One region of the Massilia sp. CCM 8734 genome, then DNA from elsewhere that is predicted to be linked to it. Evidence: predicted binding sites of a transcription regulator. Region 1 holds the regulator's gene; each other region holds the start of a gene.

Region 1 (5,861 bases):
CCTGGCCAGTATCGGCGCCGGCGGAACCAGCGTCAGCGCCGGCGACGCGGCCATGTTCGCACGCATCCTGCGCACTTTCGGTACCCATCCGCGCGTGCTGACGCGCCTCTCCGCCCAACCACGCCTGCCGGCCAGCCTGGTCACCTACCACAAGCAGATCGAAGGCTACAGCGAAACGCGTACCTATACGATCAGCGCCGTCAAGCAAGGCGCACCGGCCAGCTACAGTCTGGCCGCGTACAAGCTGCGCGCGCCGCAAGGTGACGAGATCGACCAGGTGCTCGACAAGGGAGCCATCAGCGCAGCACCGCCGACAGCGGCGGCCAGGCAGGCGTTCGAGCGCGAAACCGCGCAGGCGTTCGCCGACAATCGCGTGCTGGACGCTATGCTGGGGATGAACGAATGGGTATTCTCCGGGGGGGGCGATCCGGTCATGCCGACGCCGGCGCAGCGGGCGCTGTTCCAGGCCAACCCGCAGTTGAGCAGCCTTGCGGCGGTGATGCGCAAACAAGAGACCAAGGCGGAACTGGAAGCGACGCTCGCCACGCTGCAGGAACTGCGCAAGCACACTACACGCAAGCAACACGTCCTGATGCTGTTTGAAGCCGATAACCTCAAAGAGTTGGGTAGGTACCGCGAAGCAGCTGCGTTGTACGCCAAGGCGCTGCAGGCCAATCCGGCAATGGCATCGGCCTACGCCGGCCTCGGAATGTCCCTTTACAGAAGCGACGACACCGTGCGCGCCTGGCGTAGCTGGGATGCGGGACGACGCATCTCGAACGGCGGGGAGCTCGACCTGTTCGGCAACGTCGACCAACTGGAACAGTCGCTCTTGCGCGACTACCCGCAGTTCTTGTAAGCGCTGCGCAAACCTGCCCGCCCGGTCACAGGCACTTGCGCAGGGCGACCGGCGGAATCTTGAGCGCTTCGCGGTACTTGGCGACCGTGCGGCGCGCAATCACCATGCCCTGCTCGCCCAGCATGTCGGCGATCTTGCTGTCCGACAGAGGGCTCTTCGGATCTTCGGCGCTGGTCAGCTGCACGATCAGCGCGCGGATCGCCGTCGATGACGCTTCGCCGCCCGCTTCGGTGGCCACGTGGCTGCCGAAAAAATACTTCAGCTCGAACATGCCGTGCGGCGTCATCATGTACTTTTGCGTGGTCACGCGCGAGATCGTGCTCTCGTGCAGGCCAAGCGTGTCGGCGATTTCGCGCAGCACCAGCGGTCGCATCGCCACCGCGCCGTGCGAGAAGAAATTGCGCTGGCGTTCGACGATCGCTTCGGCCACCCGCAAGATGGTGTCGAAGCGCTGGCGCATGTTCTTGATCAGCCATTTGGCTTCCTGCAGCTGCGCGCCCATCTGCCCTTCGCCCTTGCCCTGCTTGAGCAGCGCGGCGTACATGCTGTTTACGCGCAGGCGCGGCATCACGTCGTTATTGAGCATCACCGACCAGCCGTTTTTTGCCTTGCGCACGATCACGTCCGGCACCACGTAGTCCGACACGTCGGACGCGAACTCCGCGCCCGGATGCGGATTGCACTGGCGGATCACGGTCTGCGCCTCGCGCAAGTCTTCATCGTCGCAATCGAGCGCTTTTTTCAGCTTGTTGAATTCGCGCTGGGCGAACCAGGTCAGGTGGTTTTCGACGATGGTCAGCGCCATGCGCCGCGTCACCATCGGCACGCCGGGCATGCGCCGGATCTGCAGCGCCAGGCATTCGGACGCATTGCGCGCGCATACCCCGCTCGGATCGAAACTTTGCAGCAGCGCCAGCACGGTGCGCAGTTCGTCGATCTCGATCTCCAGCTCGGGCGGCATGCGCTCGTGGATCTCTTCGAGCGACTCGGTCAGGTAGCCGTTGTCGTCGATGGCGTCGACGATCAGTTCGACCAGCGCCCGGTCGCGCGCTTCGAGCACGGTCACGCGCATCTGCTCCATCAGGTGCTCGCGCAAGGTGGTGCTTGATGCTTCGAGCTGCGGGCGCGAATCCTCGTCGTCGGGCGTCTTGGCGCGACCGAGGTCGCCCCACTCGCCATCGTTGTCGTTGCTGGACGGGCTGTCCGCTTCGCCGCCTTCGAAATTCTCGCCTTCGCTCGGCGCCGGCGCATCCTGCGCACCCGGCTCGGGCGTCGCTTCGGTCGGCGTCGAGGTGCTGCTGATGGCGCCATCGCCCAACAGGCGCACCGAATGATCGAGCGGATCGTCGAGCCGTTCGAGCAGCGGATTGTCGGTCAACAGCTGTTCCAGTTCCTGGTGCAGTTCCAGGGTCGACAACTGCAGCAGCCGGATCGACTGCTGCAACTGGGGCGTGAGGGCCAGGTGCTGGGAAGTGCGTAGTTGAAGGGACTGTTTCATGCCTACATCCGGAAGTGTTCGCCCAGGTAGACCCGACGCACGGATTCATCCGCGATGATATCGTCGGGACGACCGGAGGCGAGCACCGCGCCCTGGTTGATGATGTAGGCGCGGTCGCAGATACCCAGCGTTTCGCGCACGTTGTGGTCGGTGATCAGGACGCCGATGCCGCGCTGCTTGAGGAAGCGCACGATGCGCTGGATCTCGATGACGGCGATCGGATCGACCCCGGCGAACGGTTCGTCGAGCAGCACGAAGCGCGGGTTGGTCGCCAGCGCGCGCGCGATCTCGACCCGGCGCCGCTCGCCGCCCGAGAGCGACATGGCCTGGTTTTCGCGCAGTTTTTCGATCTGCAGGTCGGCCAGCAGGGTATCCAACCGTTCGTTGATCTGCGCCTTGGTGAGCGACTTGCCATCGACCTTTTGCAGCTCCAGCACGGCGCGGATGTTTTCTTCCACGGTCAGCTTGCGGAACACCGACGCTTCCTGCGGCAGGTACGACAGGCCGAGCGCGGCGCGCCGGTGAATCGGCAGGCTCGAAATATCGACCCCGCTGATATCGATCGTGCCCGCGTCCGACGGCACCAGGCCGACGATCATGTAGAACGAGGTAGTCTTGCCGGCGCCATTCGGGCCGAGCAGGCCGACCACTTCGCCGCAGTCGACCTGCAACGAGACGTCGCGCACGACCAGGCGCTTGCCGTAGCTTTTCTGCAGGCCGCGCACGATCAGCGTGCTGCCGCAATTTTTCGGTTCGATCATGGATTTCCCGCAACTGGCGTGGTGGTCGGCGCGGGCGCCGGCGCTGGTGCGGGCGTCACCGCCGGCGCGCCGGCCGCCGGCGTGGCCGGCGCGGCGCGCGGCTTGCGCGGGGCGATGATCATGGTGCCGCGACCCTGGCCCGGCTTGTTGACGCCGCTGGCGTCATTACGCGCCACGAACACCTCTTTGCGGCTGTCGTAGGAAATGAATTCGCTTTCGATTTCGTTGGTCGGTTTCTGCCCTTCGAGCTGGCGGATCCTGGCGTTCGAGAACAGCTTCATCATGTCGTTGCGTTCATCGTATTCGATGCGCTGGGCCTGGCCTTCGATCCACAGGTCGGGCCCGCCGTCGCGCTTCTGGCGGAAGGTGGCAGCCTTGCCGGCGCTGGCGGTCAGGGTCACGAACATGTCGCCTTCGGGCGTCTCCTTGATGACGGCGCGGTCCGACTTGAGAATCAGCGTGCCCTTGGTGACGACCACGTTCCCGGTCAGGATCGTCACCTGGGTCACTTCATTGGTCTCCAGGGAATCGTAAGTGATCACCGCCTGCTTGGCGGAATCGGCCTTTTCGGCGGACGCGGTGGCCGCGGCCAGGCCCAGCAGGGCGATGGCTAGGAATTTTTTCATTGTGGTTTACCTGTGATGGTTGGCGCTGCGCGCGCCGCTTTCGGTGGATACACGATCTGCCCGCGGCTGGCGAACTTGAGCTCGCGCGTCGCGTTGTTCGCTTCCATGCCGGTTCCCCTGATGGTGGAATTGCCCAGCGTGACCTGGACCGGCTGGTCGGACGTCATGCGGTCTTCGTCGGTAAAGACGGTCAGTGCTTCGGTCTTGAGTTCCATCGCGCGGTTGTTGGGCGACTCGGGCCGCACCACCTTGACATCGCCCATCAGGTCGGCCTGGTTCTGGGCGTGGCGGATGCGCGCGCGCTGCGAGGTGATGGTGGTGAGCGGCTGGCCGGGCGCGACGCCCTGCAGCACCGGCAGCTCGACATCGGAGGAATCGTCGATCGGGCGGTGCGTGAGCTTGGCGCCGGACACCAGGTAGCGCGGCTTGCCCTCGGGCGTCATGCGCACGAAGCTGAATTGTTCGACGATGTAGTCGGGTTCATTCTTGAAGGTGTTCGGATCGACCGTGTCGTCGCCGTTTTGCGCCAGCTGGACCAGCCAGAAGGTGCCGAAGGCGAAGAAGGTCCCGACCACCATGATCGCGGTCAGGCGCCAGCGGTGTGCGGTGCGCTTATGCATGGTGGTCTCCTGTGGTGTGCATCAGGCGAAGTACGGCGCCAGTGCCGCGTCGTAGGTGCCTTGCGCGCGCATGACCAGGTCGCACACTTCGCGCACCGCGCCACGCCCGCCGCCGGCCTTGGTGACGTAATGGGCGCGGTACTGCACTTCTGGATGCCCGGTCGGCACGGTGACGGCAAAGCCGACCTGCAGCAGCAGCGGCAGGTCGATCACATCGTCGCCGATGTAGCCGCACTGCGCGGCGGTGACGCCGGTCGCTTCCAGCAATTTGGCAAAGGCGACGCGCTTGTCGTGGATGCCCTGGTGGACGTGCATGATGCCCAGGTCGGCGGCGCGCCGCACCACGATCGGCGACTGGCGCGCGCTGATGATGGCGGTGGCCACGCCGCTCTTTTGCAGCAGCTGGATGCCCAGGCCGTCGAGCACATTGAAGGTCTTGGTCGCTTCGCCATCGGGGCCGTAGGTCAGGCTGCCGTCGGTGAGCACGCCATCGACGTCGAAAATCATGACCTTGACGGCGGCGGCGCGCTGCATGTGGGCCAGTTGGTTTGCGGGCTCGGTCATGTCAGATCACCTTGGCGCGGGTCAGGTCGTGGATATGCAGGGCGCCAACGAGCTTGCCGGCGCAATCGACCACCAGCATCTGGTTGATGCGGAATTCTTCCATGATGGCCACCGCGTCGACCGCCAGCTGGTCGGGACCGACCCGGCGCGGGTCGGCGTGCATCACGTCGCGGATGGTGATCTTCGTGAAATCCTGCACGCGCTCGATCAGCCGGCGCAGGTCGCCGTCGGTAAATACGCCGACCGGGTGCCCGGCGTCATCGACGATAGCGGTCATGCCCATCCCCTTCTGGGTGATTTCGAGCAGGGCCACCGAGAGCGACACATCGGCAGTCACGGCCGGCACCGCGTCGCCGCTGCGCATGACGTCGCGCACGTGGGTCAGCAGGCGCCGTCCCAGCGCGCCGCCCGGATGCGAGCGGGCGAAATCTTCTTCTTTAAAGCCGTGGGCGTCGAGCAGCGCCACGGCCAGCGCGTCGCCCAGCGCCAGGGTGACGGTGGTGCTGGCGGTCGGCGCCAGGTTGAGCGGGCAGGCTTCCTTGGCCACCGAGACGTCGAGGTGCACGTCGGCCAGCAGCGCCAGGCTCGATTGCGGGTTGCCGGTCATGGCGATCAGCGGTGCGCCCATGCGCTTGATGATCGGCAGGATCGACATCAGCTCGGCCGTCTCGCCGGAATTCGAGATGGCGATGAAGGCATCCTGCGCGGTGACCATGCCAAGGTCGCCGTGGGCCGCTTCGCCCGGGTGGACGAACATGGCCGGGGTGCCGGTCGAGGCCAGGGTGGCGGCGATCTTGCGCGCGATATGGCCCGACTTGCCCATGCCGGAGACGACCACGCGCCCGCCGCACTCCATCAGCAGGCCGACGGCCTGGCCGACGCTGTCGTCGGTCTCCAGGCGCGCGTGCAGGGCGCGGATGGCGTCCGCTTCGA
Region 2 (5,861 bases), on a different contig from region 1:
CACTGCGCACCATGCCGGCCAACCTGTTCGAAACCCTGTACACGCACTACGTGGTGCGCAAGGGATTGAAGGCGCCGAATATCGGCGAATACCGCGAGCTGGCCAAATCGAATGGCGAAGCCGGCCCCTACAGCGGGCCGTACTCGGGCCAGGTGATGCGTCGCACCACCGACACCTCGAGCGCGCGCGCCATCGCCTTGCCGTTCACGGCGCCGGCGATGACGGCGGCCACCAGCTTCACGCAGGCCGACCTGGGCAACGTCAGGGCCCCGGGCAGCGCCACCAACAGCGGCGCCAGCTGGAAGATGACAGCCTCCGGCGCGGGCGCCGAGAAGGGCTATCACTTTGCCTACAAGGAGCTCAAGGGCGACTCGGAAGTGATCGCCACCATCACCGATCCCGGCGCGCTGGCCAACGGCGTGGCCGGCATCATGATGCGCAGCGCGCTCGATGCGCGTCCGGCCACGGCGGCGGCCCAGATTTACGTGGCGCCGGCCAGCTCCGGCAACGGCACCCATCTGTTCTGGCGCGTCGGCACCCAGTTCTACGGCGGTTACCACGCGGCGCGCCGGTTCCCGACGGCGGTGGCGCCGATGTCGCTCAGGCTGGTGCGGCACGGTAACTTTATCTACGCCTATTTGTCGGCCAATGGCGGGACCGACTGGTCGGCCATCGGCACGATCATTTATCCGGAATTGTCCGATACCTTGTACGTCGGTATCTTCACGGCCTCGGGCGATCCGTTCGTCACCACCACCGCCAGTTTCGAGAACGTGAAGACCGGATCGAAGCCCGGCAGCATGGTGGCGCCGCCCGCCAAAGTGAGCGCCAGCGCAAGCAAGGGCGGGGTGGCCGTGCAGTGGGCGGCCAGCCCGATGGCGCGCAGCTACGACGTATTGCGCTCGGCTACGGTGGCAGGGCCGTTCGAGCGGGTCGGCACCGAGCTGACCGGCACCAGTTTCGCCGACACCGGCGCGACCGGCAAGGAGGCCTATTTTTATATGGTCAAGGCATCGACTTACAGCGGCCTGAGCGGACCATCGGCGGTGGCGAGCGTGCCAGCGCGCTGATTGCAGGCAAAAAAAAGCAGCCGGAGGGCATCCGGCTGCATGTGTCTGGTGCCGGTGTTCGAGGTCACCGGACTAACCTGTGGGACATGCTGGAGCACGTCACCAACAGCGTCAGAATAATCCTCCCAGATGACGGCAGCATGACGCACAGCGAAATACAGCGCCGTCAGTTGCCGCGCCCGCCGTTTACACCACCTCGATGGCGTCGAACCCCAGCACGACGGGCGGCGCGGCCAGCAGCGGCATGACCTGGACGATCGGTCCGTGCAAGGCTGCCTCGCTGTCGCTGGCAAGGCGGTCGGCCTCGGTCTCCCACAAGGTGATCGACATGCCTTTGCCGGTATCCGGATCGGTCAACAGATACGTCCCCTTGAATCCATGCAGCTGTTGAAGAACCGGCATTACCGAACTGGTGTACAGCGCAACGACCTCGCCGATTTTTTCTGGCTTGGCTTGAACATGGGCGACTCTTGCAAACATGGTGTGCTCCCTGGGATGACAACTGCCGGCTGGCCACGGTTGCGGCCAACCATACATAGTGTATTGTCTGACTATACACGATGTATGGTCTGTTGGGTTTGCCGACGGTAAGTTATGATGCCGGCGCATGAGACCGCATGCCGCGCGCCCGTCCGGACGCCGCCATCGTATTTTTGGGAGTTTTCTATGTCGTCGCCCCGTTCGCCCGGACAGCCACGTTTATCGCGCGAGACCTGGCTCGACTTCGGCCTGGCCGTCTTGCGCGAGGACGGGCCGCAGGCCTTGAAGGCCGATCCGCTGTGCAAGCGGATGGGCGTGAGCCGGGGCAGCTTTTATTGGCATTTCGACAGCGCCGCCAGCTTTGCGCTGGCGGTCCTGGAACGCTGGGAATCGATCGCCACCGACCAGATCATCGACAGCATCGGACTGGCCGCGACGGATGCGCCGGCGCGCTTGCGCCTGTTGCTGGCCAACGTGGGGCAGCTCGATGTGGGCCTGTATGACGCCATCAACACGCTCGGCGCGCAAGACCCGGGCGCGGCCCAGGTGTTGCGCCGGGTGCACGAACGGCGCGTCGCCTTCGTGGCGAGTTTGCTGGTGGAAGCCGGTTTTGAGGCGCCCGAGGCAGGCACGCGGGCGCAGCTGATCTACGCCTGGGCGATGGGCGAATTGCTGACGCGCGAAGCGGGCCGGAACGCCTTTTCCGCCGCCCAGATCGATGCCGTCGAACGCCTGCTGATGCAGCGCTAACGCGCATGTGCGCCGCGCCTTGCCCCGCCCGGCGGCGCGGCAAAGCGACACCTCGGCCGTTGGCTGGCCGATTTGATAATACGCATGCGGGCGCTCAGCCCGCCCGCGCTTAGACCTGCGGCTTGGCCGGGGTCAGCTGTTCTTCGAGCGCGGCCACGCGCTGTTCCAGTGCTTCGAGCTTGGCGCGCGTCTTGGCCAGCACTTGCGCCTGGATATCGAATTCCTCGCGCGTGACCAGGTCGAGCTTGGAAAAGCCCTGGGTCATCATGCTCTTGACGTTCTTCTCGATATCCTTGGCAGGCGAACTTTCGATGGCCTGGTTGATCTTGCCCTGCAAGTCGTTGAAAAAACTGTTCATATCCATCGCAATCCTCGTGAAATCGGTAGCGCACCGCAGCGGTGCGGCGGGTGGGCCAGTTTGGTGCATGTATGCCGGCCGCGACCGGAATCGCGGAAATTTTACTGTTTATTAACAGCAAGTTGGGGACGCCAGGCGCAAATACAAGTCGCGTCCGGGCGTCAGCGGAGCTGGCACGAGTTCTGCTAATGGGTAGATAAGCAGTGTGCATGCTCCAGGCTTCATTTTAAACCCCAACCGCCGTCTCTGTTAAAAAACCATAAGGGAACCGCCATGAACAAGCTGTGTACTCCGTTGTCTCTCGCCGCCGCGCTGACCCTGGCGCTGGCAACCCTGGGAGCCCCGCTGGCCCAGGCTGCCGACGAGCCCGTGCCCGACAATGTAGTGAGCTTCAACGCCGCCGTGACCAGCGATTACCGCTATCGCGGCCTGTCGCAAAGCCGCATGAAGCCGGCGGTGCAGGGCGGCGCCGACTACACCCACAACCCGAGCGGCGCGTATGCCGGCGTGTGGGCCTCGACCATCAAGTGGACCAGCGACCTGGGCGGCGACGGCGATGTCGAAATCGACCTGTACGGCGGCAAGAAAGGCGAGATCGCCAAGGGCATCAGCTACGACGTGGGCGGCCTGTACTACGGCTTCCCTTCCAATGGACTGCATCCGAACGCCAATACCTTCGAGCTGTACGGCCAGGTCGGGATGGGGCCGGCCTACATCAAATACTCGCACGCGACGACCAACCTGTTCGGCACCACCGACAGCAAGGGCAGCGGCTACCTGGACCTGGGCGCCAACCTCGAGCTGGCCACCGGCCTGGTACTCAACCTGCACCTCGGCCGCCAGCGCGTGGCCCACAACGATGCCCTGAGCTACAACGACGCCAAGATCGGCCTGACCAAGGACTTCGGATTCGCATCGGTCGCGCTGGCCGTCATCAGCGCCAACACCGACCTGTATGTCAGCCCGGTCAACGGCAAGGACCTGGGCCGTTCGCGCGCCGTGCTGACCGTGTCCAAAACTTTCTAAGAGGCCAGCCATGAAAATGATCACCGCCATTATCAAACCCTTCAAGCTGGACGAAGTGCGCGAAGCGCTCTCGGCCATCAATGTGCAAGGGATTACCGTTACCGAGGTCAAGGGCTTCGGGCGCCAGAAAGGCCACACCGAGCTGTATCGGGGCGCCGAGTACGTGGTCGACTTCCTGCCCAAGACCAAGATCGAGGCGGCCGTTGACGACGCCATCGTCGAACAAGCCATCGAAGCCATCGAACGCGCCGCGCGCACGGGTAAGATTGGCGACGGCAAGATTTTTGTCTATAACCTGGAACAGGTCGTGCGTATCCGGACCGGCGAAACCGGCAACGAAGCACTTTAAGCTTAGGGGAATACTGATGAATAAAACGATAACAACATGGCTGGCCGGACTGGCCGTGCTGTGCGCCATCGGCGGCGTATTGCCGGCCTCGGCCCAGGATGCGCCCAAGCCTGACACCACGGCGGCCGTGGTCACGCCGGTCGAAGCGCCGGCCACCGCCATTGTCACGCCGGCCGCCGTCAGCGCCAGCGTCGCCGCCCCCGCCGCCGCGCCAGCCCCGGTGCCGCACAAAGGCGACACCACCTGGATGTTCATCGCCACCGTGCTGGTGATCCTGATGACGATTCCCGGGCTGGCCCTGTTTTACGGCGGCCTGGTGCGCACCAAGAACATGCTGTCGGTGCTGATGCAGGTGTTCGTGGTGTTTGCCCTGATCATCGTGCTGTGGTGCATCTACGGCTATTCGGTCGCCTTCACGCCGGGCAACGCCGTCATCGGCGGCTTCGACCGGGCTTTGCTGAACGGCATCTGGGACCCGGCCAAGGGCGCCTTTGCCTACGCCGCCACCTTCAGCAAGGGCGTGGTCATTCCCGAGTTCATCTATGTCGCTTTCCAGGGCACGTTCGCCGCGATTACCTGCTGCCTGATCGTGGGCGCCTTTGCCGAACGCATCAAGTTTGCCGCCTTGCTCGCCTTCATGGTGCTGTGGTTCACCTTCGGCTACCTGCCGGTCGCCCACATGGTCTGGTTCTGGACCGGCCCGGACGCCATCACCGACGCCGCCACCCTGGCCACCGAAACCGCCAAAGCCGGCTGGCTGTTCCAAAAAGGTGCGCTCGATTTCGCCGGCGGCACCGTGGTGCACATCAACGCGGCAGTGGCCGGCCTGATGGGCGCCATCCTGATCGGCAAGCGCGTCGGCTACGGCCGCGAAGCCATGGCCCCGCATTCGCTGACCATGACCATGATCGGCGCCTCGCTGTTGTGGGTGGGCTGGTTCGGCTTTAACGCCGGCTCGGCGCTGGAAGCGGGCGACATCGCCGCGCTGGCCTTCATCAACACCCTGCTGGCCACCGCCTGCGCCACCCTGTCGTGGGTGTTCGGCGAGTGGATCACCAAGGGCAAGCCATCGATGCTGGGCGCCGCCTCCGGCGCGGTCGCCGGCCTGGTGGCGATCACCCCGGCGGCCGGCTTCGTCGGTCCGATGGGCGGCTTGGTCATTGGTTTGCTGGCTGGTATTATCTGCCTGTGGGGAGTGAACGGCCTCAAGCGCCTGATCGGCGCCGACGACTCGCTCGACGTGTTCGGCGTGCACGGCGTGGGCGGTATCCTCGGTGCGCTGCTGACCGGCGTGTTCGCGGCGCCATCGCTGGGCGGACAGGGCATCTTCGACTACGTTGCCAACAAGGCATCGGCGGATTACTCGATCGGCGGCCAGGTGATCACGCAGCTGACCGCGGTCGGCACCACGATCCTGTGGTCGACGGTGGTGTCCTTCATTGCCTACAAACTGGTGGACCTGGTGATCGGTCTGCGCGTACCGGAAGAAGAAGAACGGGAAGGGCTCGACATCACGAGCCATGGCGAATCGGCCTACCATTCCTGATTCATTTTGTTGCCCCGGCCCGCGCAAGCGGGTCGATCCAGGCGCCCTGCGGGGCGCCTTTTTGCTTCATGGGCTCTGCCGGGACTTTAAAAAGCCGGTTCCGCCCCGATTTGAGCAGTTCAACATTTTCAGCAAGCAGCCTTTAAGGACGTCTCATTCATGGTTCCCCACCTCGTCACGGCCCTGACTGGCCCGCTGCTCGACCTCGAAAAGAAAATTCTGGCGGCCACGCCCGCCATTGAGCGCTGGTTCCGCATGGAGTGGCAGGAGCACACGCCGCCG
Region 3 (5,861 bases), on a different contig from region 1:
GAAAGCGGTTGCTGCGCATGCGATGTAACGTAACATTTTTGTTCCTGTGATGTTGTAAAAGTTTACATTGTAGCAGCGAACTTACGTTGCACACACAACCATAAATACGATATCAAGGAGTTCAAAAGCTCGGGAAGGCGGGCGGCGCCGTCGCCATGCGCAGCCAGCAATGGCGCGCCCAGGCGGCGCCGGCCAGCAGCGTCACGGCCCCGATCATGCACCAGGTGGCGTTGTCGAAGCGACCGCTCAGGGCGGCGTATTGCAGTGCCGAGGCGGGAAGCAGCCAGAGCGTGCAAGCACCCAACACACCGTTCCGCGCAGCGGCGCCCCCCGCGTAGTGACGCAAGGCCAGCGCGCTGGCGCCAATACCGAGGCAACATGCCGGCAGCAGCCGCGCCACTTCCGCCAGGCTGGCGCCGATACCGAACGTCAATGCCAGGGTGAGCACGCTGATGATGGCCCAGCAGCCGGCCAGGCGGCCGAGCAAGGCGCGCGCCAGCACCGCGTTCATGGTACTGGCGCCGGGAGCGCGCGGCGCCAGGCGCAGCAAGGACTGTTGGGCGCGGGTTCGCCGGAACGCCCACACCAGGGCGTGCGGCAGCGCCGCCTGCAACAACAGTGCGGCCGCCATCAGCGCCGGCAGCGCCAGCACGAACGATGTCCCCTTTGACCAGCCGAGCGCCCCGGCCGCCACGCCGATGGCGCTGACGCAGACGGCCCCGATCAACCAGCCGCGCTCCAGGCGCAGCGCCGGGCCGAGCGCGTGCAACAGCAAAGGGCCAGCCGCGCCGCGTGCGCAATCGCGCCGCAGTGCGCGCGCATAGGCGCCCCCGGCCCGCCCGCCTGGCGTGCGGCCGGCCAGCGCCGGCGCGCGCAGCGGCCAAGGGCTGCGCAACAGGCGACGCGTCAAGGCGTACCCCACAACAACACAAAACAGGGCCCCGACGGCGCTCAGCAAGTCCACGCTCAACACCTGCTCCGGCAAGCCGGGAACCAGCCATGACACCACGCCGGGCAGGAACAGCGTGGCGCAAACGAGGTAGCCCAGCAGCGGGAACACCACCATGAGCGCGAAATAGCTCATGACCGTACAGACGATCACCAGGGTCGGGATCACCGGGGCGCCGGCCAGCACAAACAGCCCTGTCAGCACGCTGGCGACCGACAGATAGACCAGCGCCAGCAGGCGCAGCGAACGCCGCGCCAGATCAGGCACCAGCTTGCTCGCGACATGGTTTTGCTGGACCATCGACGCCAACAGCAGGCCCCACCACAACAGCGACAGGAGCGCCAGCGGAATGCCAGCGCCCAGTCCGATGGAGCGCCGCCACTGTCCGCTCAGCGTGCCGGCCACGAGCGGCGTCACCAGCATCGCCGCCAGGAACAGCCAGCTCAGCCCATTGCCGCCGAGGCTGGTGCGGCCGCGGATGGCGGCCATCGCGATGGCGCCGCTGGCGCGCCACTCGGCGCCGGCATCGTCGATACGCAACGCGCTCATTGGGTCACCGCCACGAACAGGTCTTCCAGGCTGAGCGCTTCCAGCCGCAGCGCCGGCTCGCGCGCGGCCCGGGCCTGCAAGCCTGCGCCGGCCGCGCTTGTGATGACTTGGGTGAAGCCATCGTGCGTGCTGGTGCGGCGCAGTTCGCCGTCAATCACCAGGGTCGCCAGCAGTGCGCTCGGGCCGCTGACCCGGCGCGCATTCTCCAGCAACGCGTCGAGCGTGCCCTGCAGCACGATGTTGCCATCCTTGAGAAATGCCACGTCCGGCGCCACCCGTTCCAGGTCCGACAAAATGTGCGTCGAGAACACCACCGTGGTGCCGCGCTCGATCACATCGTCGACCAGCTCGCGCAAAAAGTCGCGCCGGCCGACCGGGTCGAGCGCCGACACAGGTTCGTCCAGCACCAGCAGGTCCGGGTCGTGCGCCAGGGCGCCAGCAACTGCGTCACGCGCGCCGCATTCCAGCGCGGGTACAGCGCTTCGAAGTACGCCAGCATCTGGCGCGCCGTCATCCATTCGAACAAGTCGCTCGCCTGCGGCACGTAGCCGATGCGGGCGCGCGCGGCGGACGACAGGTCGGCGACCGCTTCGCCGAAGGCGGTGACGGTGCCGCCATCGCTCTCGCGCAGGCCGAGCAGGCATTCGAGCAGGGTCGACTTGCCGGCGCCGTTGCGGCCCAGCAGGCCGACTACCTGGCCCGGCCGCACTTGCCAGTCGAGCGCGTTGAGGACGGGCTGGTCGCCGAAGTGCTTGCTCAGCGCCGAGGCGTGCAGGATGGGGGCGGTCATGGGGTGTCTTTCATTATTTGGGTGAACAGGGCAAGGACGGTAGCGGGATCGAGTTCGAGCTGGCGCGCTTCGAGCGCGGCGCGTTCCAGGGTCGGGCGCAGCAACTGGGCGCGCTGCGCCAGGCTGTGGCCGGACGGCGGCGCTTCGGCCACCGTCATGCCGAGGCCGCGCCGGCGCGTGAGCACGCCTTCGGTTTCGAGCAGGCCCCAGGCTTTCGAGACCGTCATGGGATTGACGGCCAGGGCCAGCGCGACTTCGCGCACGGACGGCATGGCGTCGCCCGGAGCGAGCTGGCCGCCGGCGATCAGGCGCCGCGCCTGGTCCACCAGTTGACGGTAGATCGGCTCGGATGACCCGGTGGCGATCGAGAACAGATGGGCTAAAGGGCTGGTCATATCAGTCTAGTGTATTAATTAACTAATGCAGTATACGGAGCAAACGGCCTGGTCAAGTTTTTCCGGCAATCTTCTTGTTTGGTGTCAGGCCTGACGGGGCGAACCCACGGAAAGCCAGATCTGGCGGCGGGTTCGGATTTACCAGGGAGGGCGACGCTACACCGCTAACGCTTTCGGCCAGCAGCGCACGGTCGGGGCGTTACCCGGTTGCCGGATTGCGCCGGCAACTTCTTCAAGTGCGCCCGGAAGGCTCAACCAACCTTGCGGCGGCGCGCGGCAGCACCGATGGCCAGCAGGCCCGCGCCCAGCATCAACCAGGTTTGCGGCTCGGGCACGGCGCTCACTTTCCAGGTGACGTTCGGGGTCCAGTCACCACCGCTACTGTACGGCTCGCCTTGACCATAGACGCCTCCGAAGTCCCTGAAGCTGACCCCCGTGCGTAAGGAGTAGGAATAATAGTACGGCCCAGTATAGTTTGAACGGGAAATGTCGAACTGCGGTGCACTGCCCGGTACCCACAAGAAGCTGTTGATTGCGCACTCGGCACAGTTCATATATTCGTCGCCGAAATAGGAAAGCGACTGCAATTCGGATTTGTCGAACTTGCCGTCGGCGTTCAAGTCGTCCACTGTGAACCAGCCCTTGAGCGTGGTGTCGCGGGGAAGTGAGCCGCCAGTGTCGGGATAGGCGAAGCCGCCGGTGAAACTCCAGTTATACGATTGCAGGGCCGCCTGGGCCGGCGAAAGAAACAGGAAGGCCGTTGCTGCGCATGCGAGATAACGAAACATGTTTAGTCCTATAATGTTATAAAAATATCTATTATAGAGGCGAGGTTATGGAGCCAGTGCATTTTTTGTGTCATGGTTGTTGTCAGGTATTGACACTTCGCCATTGCCTGGACGGTGGCGATGCGGGCCCGGGGCTTCACTGCAGAGGCCGTGTCCGTTTGTCAGACCTGGCACCGGCGTTTGGCGTCAGCCGGTTCAGATGTCGAAGACGAGTTCCGGCAGCACCACTTCCCATTGGTCGCAGCGGGCCAGACGGCGGTAATCGGTGTCGTCGTCGGCAGCCTGGCGAACCAGGATGGCCGCGACCCGTCCCGCGCTCCAGCGCAGATTGTGCGGCGGCTTGAATGAGCGGGCCAGCTGGCCCACCACCACCCCGTCGAGCGTGACCAGCTCCCACTTGGCTTTGCCCTCGCGTAGCAGCAGCGGATCGTCGATCCGCAGCGCCCCGATGGCGCGATGGACCGGGTCGCCCGGCGCCATCCGGCCGACGAAGCCGATGTCGACATCTTCCAAGCTTAGCTGCAGATAGCGGCGCCGCAGCGCACCCGGCGGCGCAGCCAGCGCCACTGGCGCGCGGCGCAGCAGGCATGGGGCGTCGTCCAGTGCGTCGAGCAGGCTGGCCGGACGGCTGCGCGATGGCGCAAAGCGCGCCAGCGTCAGCGTCTGGCGTGCGCGCGTCATCGCCACGTAGTAAAGGCGGCGCGGCGCATCGGCGTCGTCGTTGCTACTAAGCGCGGTCCAATCGCCATCGGCCACGGCGACGTGCTCGAACTCGAGCCCCTTGGCGCGGTGCGCCGTCAGCAGCAGTAAGCCGGTCTGGCGCCGGCGCGCTTCGCGGCCCCATTCGGCCAGCCATTCGATGAAGTGCGCCACCGGCAGTTCGGCGCCGCCCGTCTCGAGCGCGTATTCCTGCACCGCCTGGCGCAACAGGGCAAGCCAGGTGCCGTGCGGCTGGGTGTCCAGCCAAGCCTCGATGGCTGCGGTGTCGACCAGCGCAGCGGCGTCCTGGCGCAGCGACCGCACCAGCGCCTGGGTTTCGCGCAGGCGCCAGAATTGTGCGGCTTCTTCGTTGGCCAGCTGCACCGGAATGGCGTTCATCATGCAAAAGCTGCGCACCGGTTCCAGGGTTTTCCATTCGCGCGCGATGACCGCCACACCGGCCCAGTCCCAGCCGGGATCGAGCGCGGCCAGGCGCTGCAATTCGGCCATGATGGCCAGCGCCTGGCTGGCGTTATCCACGCCGGCGTCGATGATCTGCACCCGGCCGCGCCCGACCGCGTCGCGCGCATGCCACGCACCGCCCGCGTCAAGCTTGCTGCGCGCGCGGTCGATGCTGATCGGGTTCTGGTTTTTCATGCGCGCGCAAGCCGGCGCGATCAGCAGGTTGGACGCGTCGATGATGTGCCGCGTCGAGCGGTAGTTCTCGGTCAGGTAGGCCGGCCTGGCGCTGTAGTCCTGTTCGAAGCGGCGGATGAAGTCGACCGAGGCGCCGTTGAATGCGTAGATGTTCTGGTCGTCGTCGCCGACCGCAAACAGGGACAGGCGCGCATCCTCGTCGGCGCTGTTGCGCCCCGCCAGCGCCGAGATGAGCGCGTACTGGTCCGGTCCGATGTCCTGGTATTCGTCCACCAGAATCCAACGGAAGGCGCCGAGCAGGCGGTCGCGCTGCTCGTCCGCTTCCTGCGGCGCCAGGCCGGTTCCGTTCAACAGGGCCACCGCCTGCGGAATGACTTGCCTGAGCAGGTCGTCGGCGGCGCCGGGGTGCTTGTCGAAGCTGATGCCGGCCAGGCGCATCGCCAGCGCGTGGCAGGTTAGTACGATCACGCCGGCGGCTTCGCGCCCGATCAGGGCGGCCAGACGGCGCCGGATTTCGACGGCGGCGTGGCGGTTATAGGTCAGCACCAGGATCGCGCGCGGATTTTCGCGCCGCACCCGCACCAGGTAAGCGATGCGGTGCACCAGCACGCGCGTCTTGCCCGAGCCGGGGCCGGCCAGCGCCAGCACGTTGGTGCGTTCGCGGTCGTCGGCCACGATGCGCTGCTGGGCGCTGTTATTGAGGCTCTCGACAATCGCGCGCCACGAGGCCGGCGTGGTCTGGCGCTCCAGTTCCTTTTCGCGCGCCGGCAGCCATTGCGCGATGAACTGATCGCGCTCCATGCCGAAGTAATCCATCGCCAGTTGCAGCGCGTCGGCCATCTTTTGCAGGCCGCGCTGCACGTATTCGGCCATGACGTGGATCTGCACCACCTGTTCACTGTAGTGCAGCTGCAGCGGCGCGAAGTCGGCCTTGTAGAAGCCGCGCCGTTCGGGCGCCAGGCGAATCGTCATCGCCGGGCGGAACACCGCCATGCCCTTGTTCAGGCGGATCACGCCCTGCTCGTGCAGCCACA

Evidence for each region. The regulator sigma-54, encoded in region 1, starts transcription at its own class of promoters, with help from an activator protein. The targets are predictions, from matches to a motif close to TGGCANGNAANCTGCTTT.
Region 2: the regulator sigma-54 is predicted to act here: its motif matches at 2,830-2,847, upstream of F2P46_RS19685 (TorF family putative porin).
Region 3: the regulator sigma-54 is predicted to act here: its motif matches at 3,527-3,544, upstream of F2P46_RS18665 (PEP-CTERM sorting domain-containing protein).

What each region holds. Positions count from the first base shown of each region.
Region 1 is NZ_WHJI01000012.1:7,052-12,912, reverse strand. Features, by position in the region: gene F2P46_RS13080 (tetratricopeptide repeat protein) at 1-859, shown strand, start outside; gene F2P46_RS13075 (RNA polymerase factor sigma-54) at 885-2,357, opposite strand; gene lptB (LPS export ABC transporter ATP-binding protein) at 2,360-3,118, opposite strand; gene lptA (lipopolysaccharide transport periplasmic protein LptA) at 3,115-3,744, opposite strand; gene lptC (LPS export ABC transporter periplasmic protein LptC) at 3,741-4,364, opposite strand; gene F2P46_RS13055 (HAD family hydrolase) at 4,386-4,928, opposite strand; gene F2P46_RS13050 (KpsF/GutQ family sugar-phosphate isomerase) at 4,930-5,861, opposite strand, start outside.
Region 2 is NZ_WHJI01000021.1:74,980-80,840, reverse strand. Features, by position in the region: gene F2P46_RS19705 (alginate lyase family protein) at 1-1,070, shown strand, start outside; gene F2P46_RS19700 (antibiotic biosynthesis monooxygenase) at 1,257-1,550, opposite strand; gene F2P46_RS19695 (TetR/AcrR family transcriptional regulator) at 1,737-2,300, shown strand; gene F2P46_RS19690 (accessory factor UbiK family protein) at 2,410-2,664, opposite strand; gene F2P46_RS19685 (TorF family putative porin) at 2,932-3,684, shown strand; gene F2P46_RS19680 (P-II family nitrogen regulator) at 3,695-4,033, shown strand; gene F2P46_RS19675 (ammonium transporter) at 4,050-5,579, shown strand; gene gshA (glutamate--cysteine ligase) at 5,739-5,861, shown strand, end outside.
Region 3 is NZ_WHJI01000019.1:98,109-103,969, reverse strand. Features, by position in the region: gene F2P46_RS18685 (PEP-CTERM sorting domain-containing protein) at 1-36, opposite strand, end outside; gene F2P46_RS18680 (hypothetical protein) at 122-1,498, opposite strand; gene F2P46_RS37755 (hypothetical protein) at 1,495-1,905, opposite strand; gene F2P46_RS37750 (ATP-binding cassette domain-containing protein) at 1,830-2,288, opposite strand; gene F2P46_RS18670 (GntR family transcriptional regulator) at 2,285-2,683, opposite strand; gene F2P46_RS18665 (PEP-CTERM sorting domain-containing protein) at 2,935-3,471, opposite strand; gene F2P46_RS18660 (RecQ family ATP-dependent DNA helicase) at 3,667-5,861, opposite strand, start outside.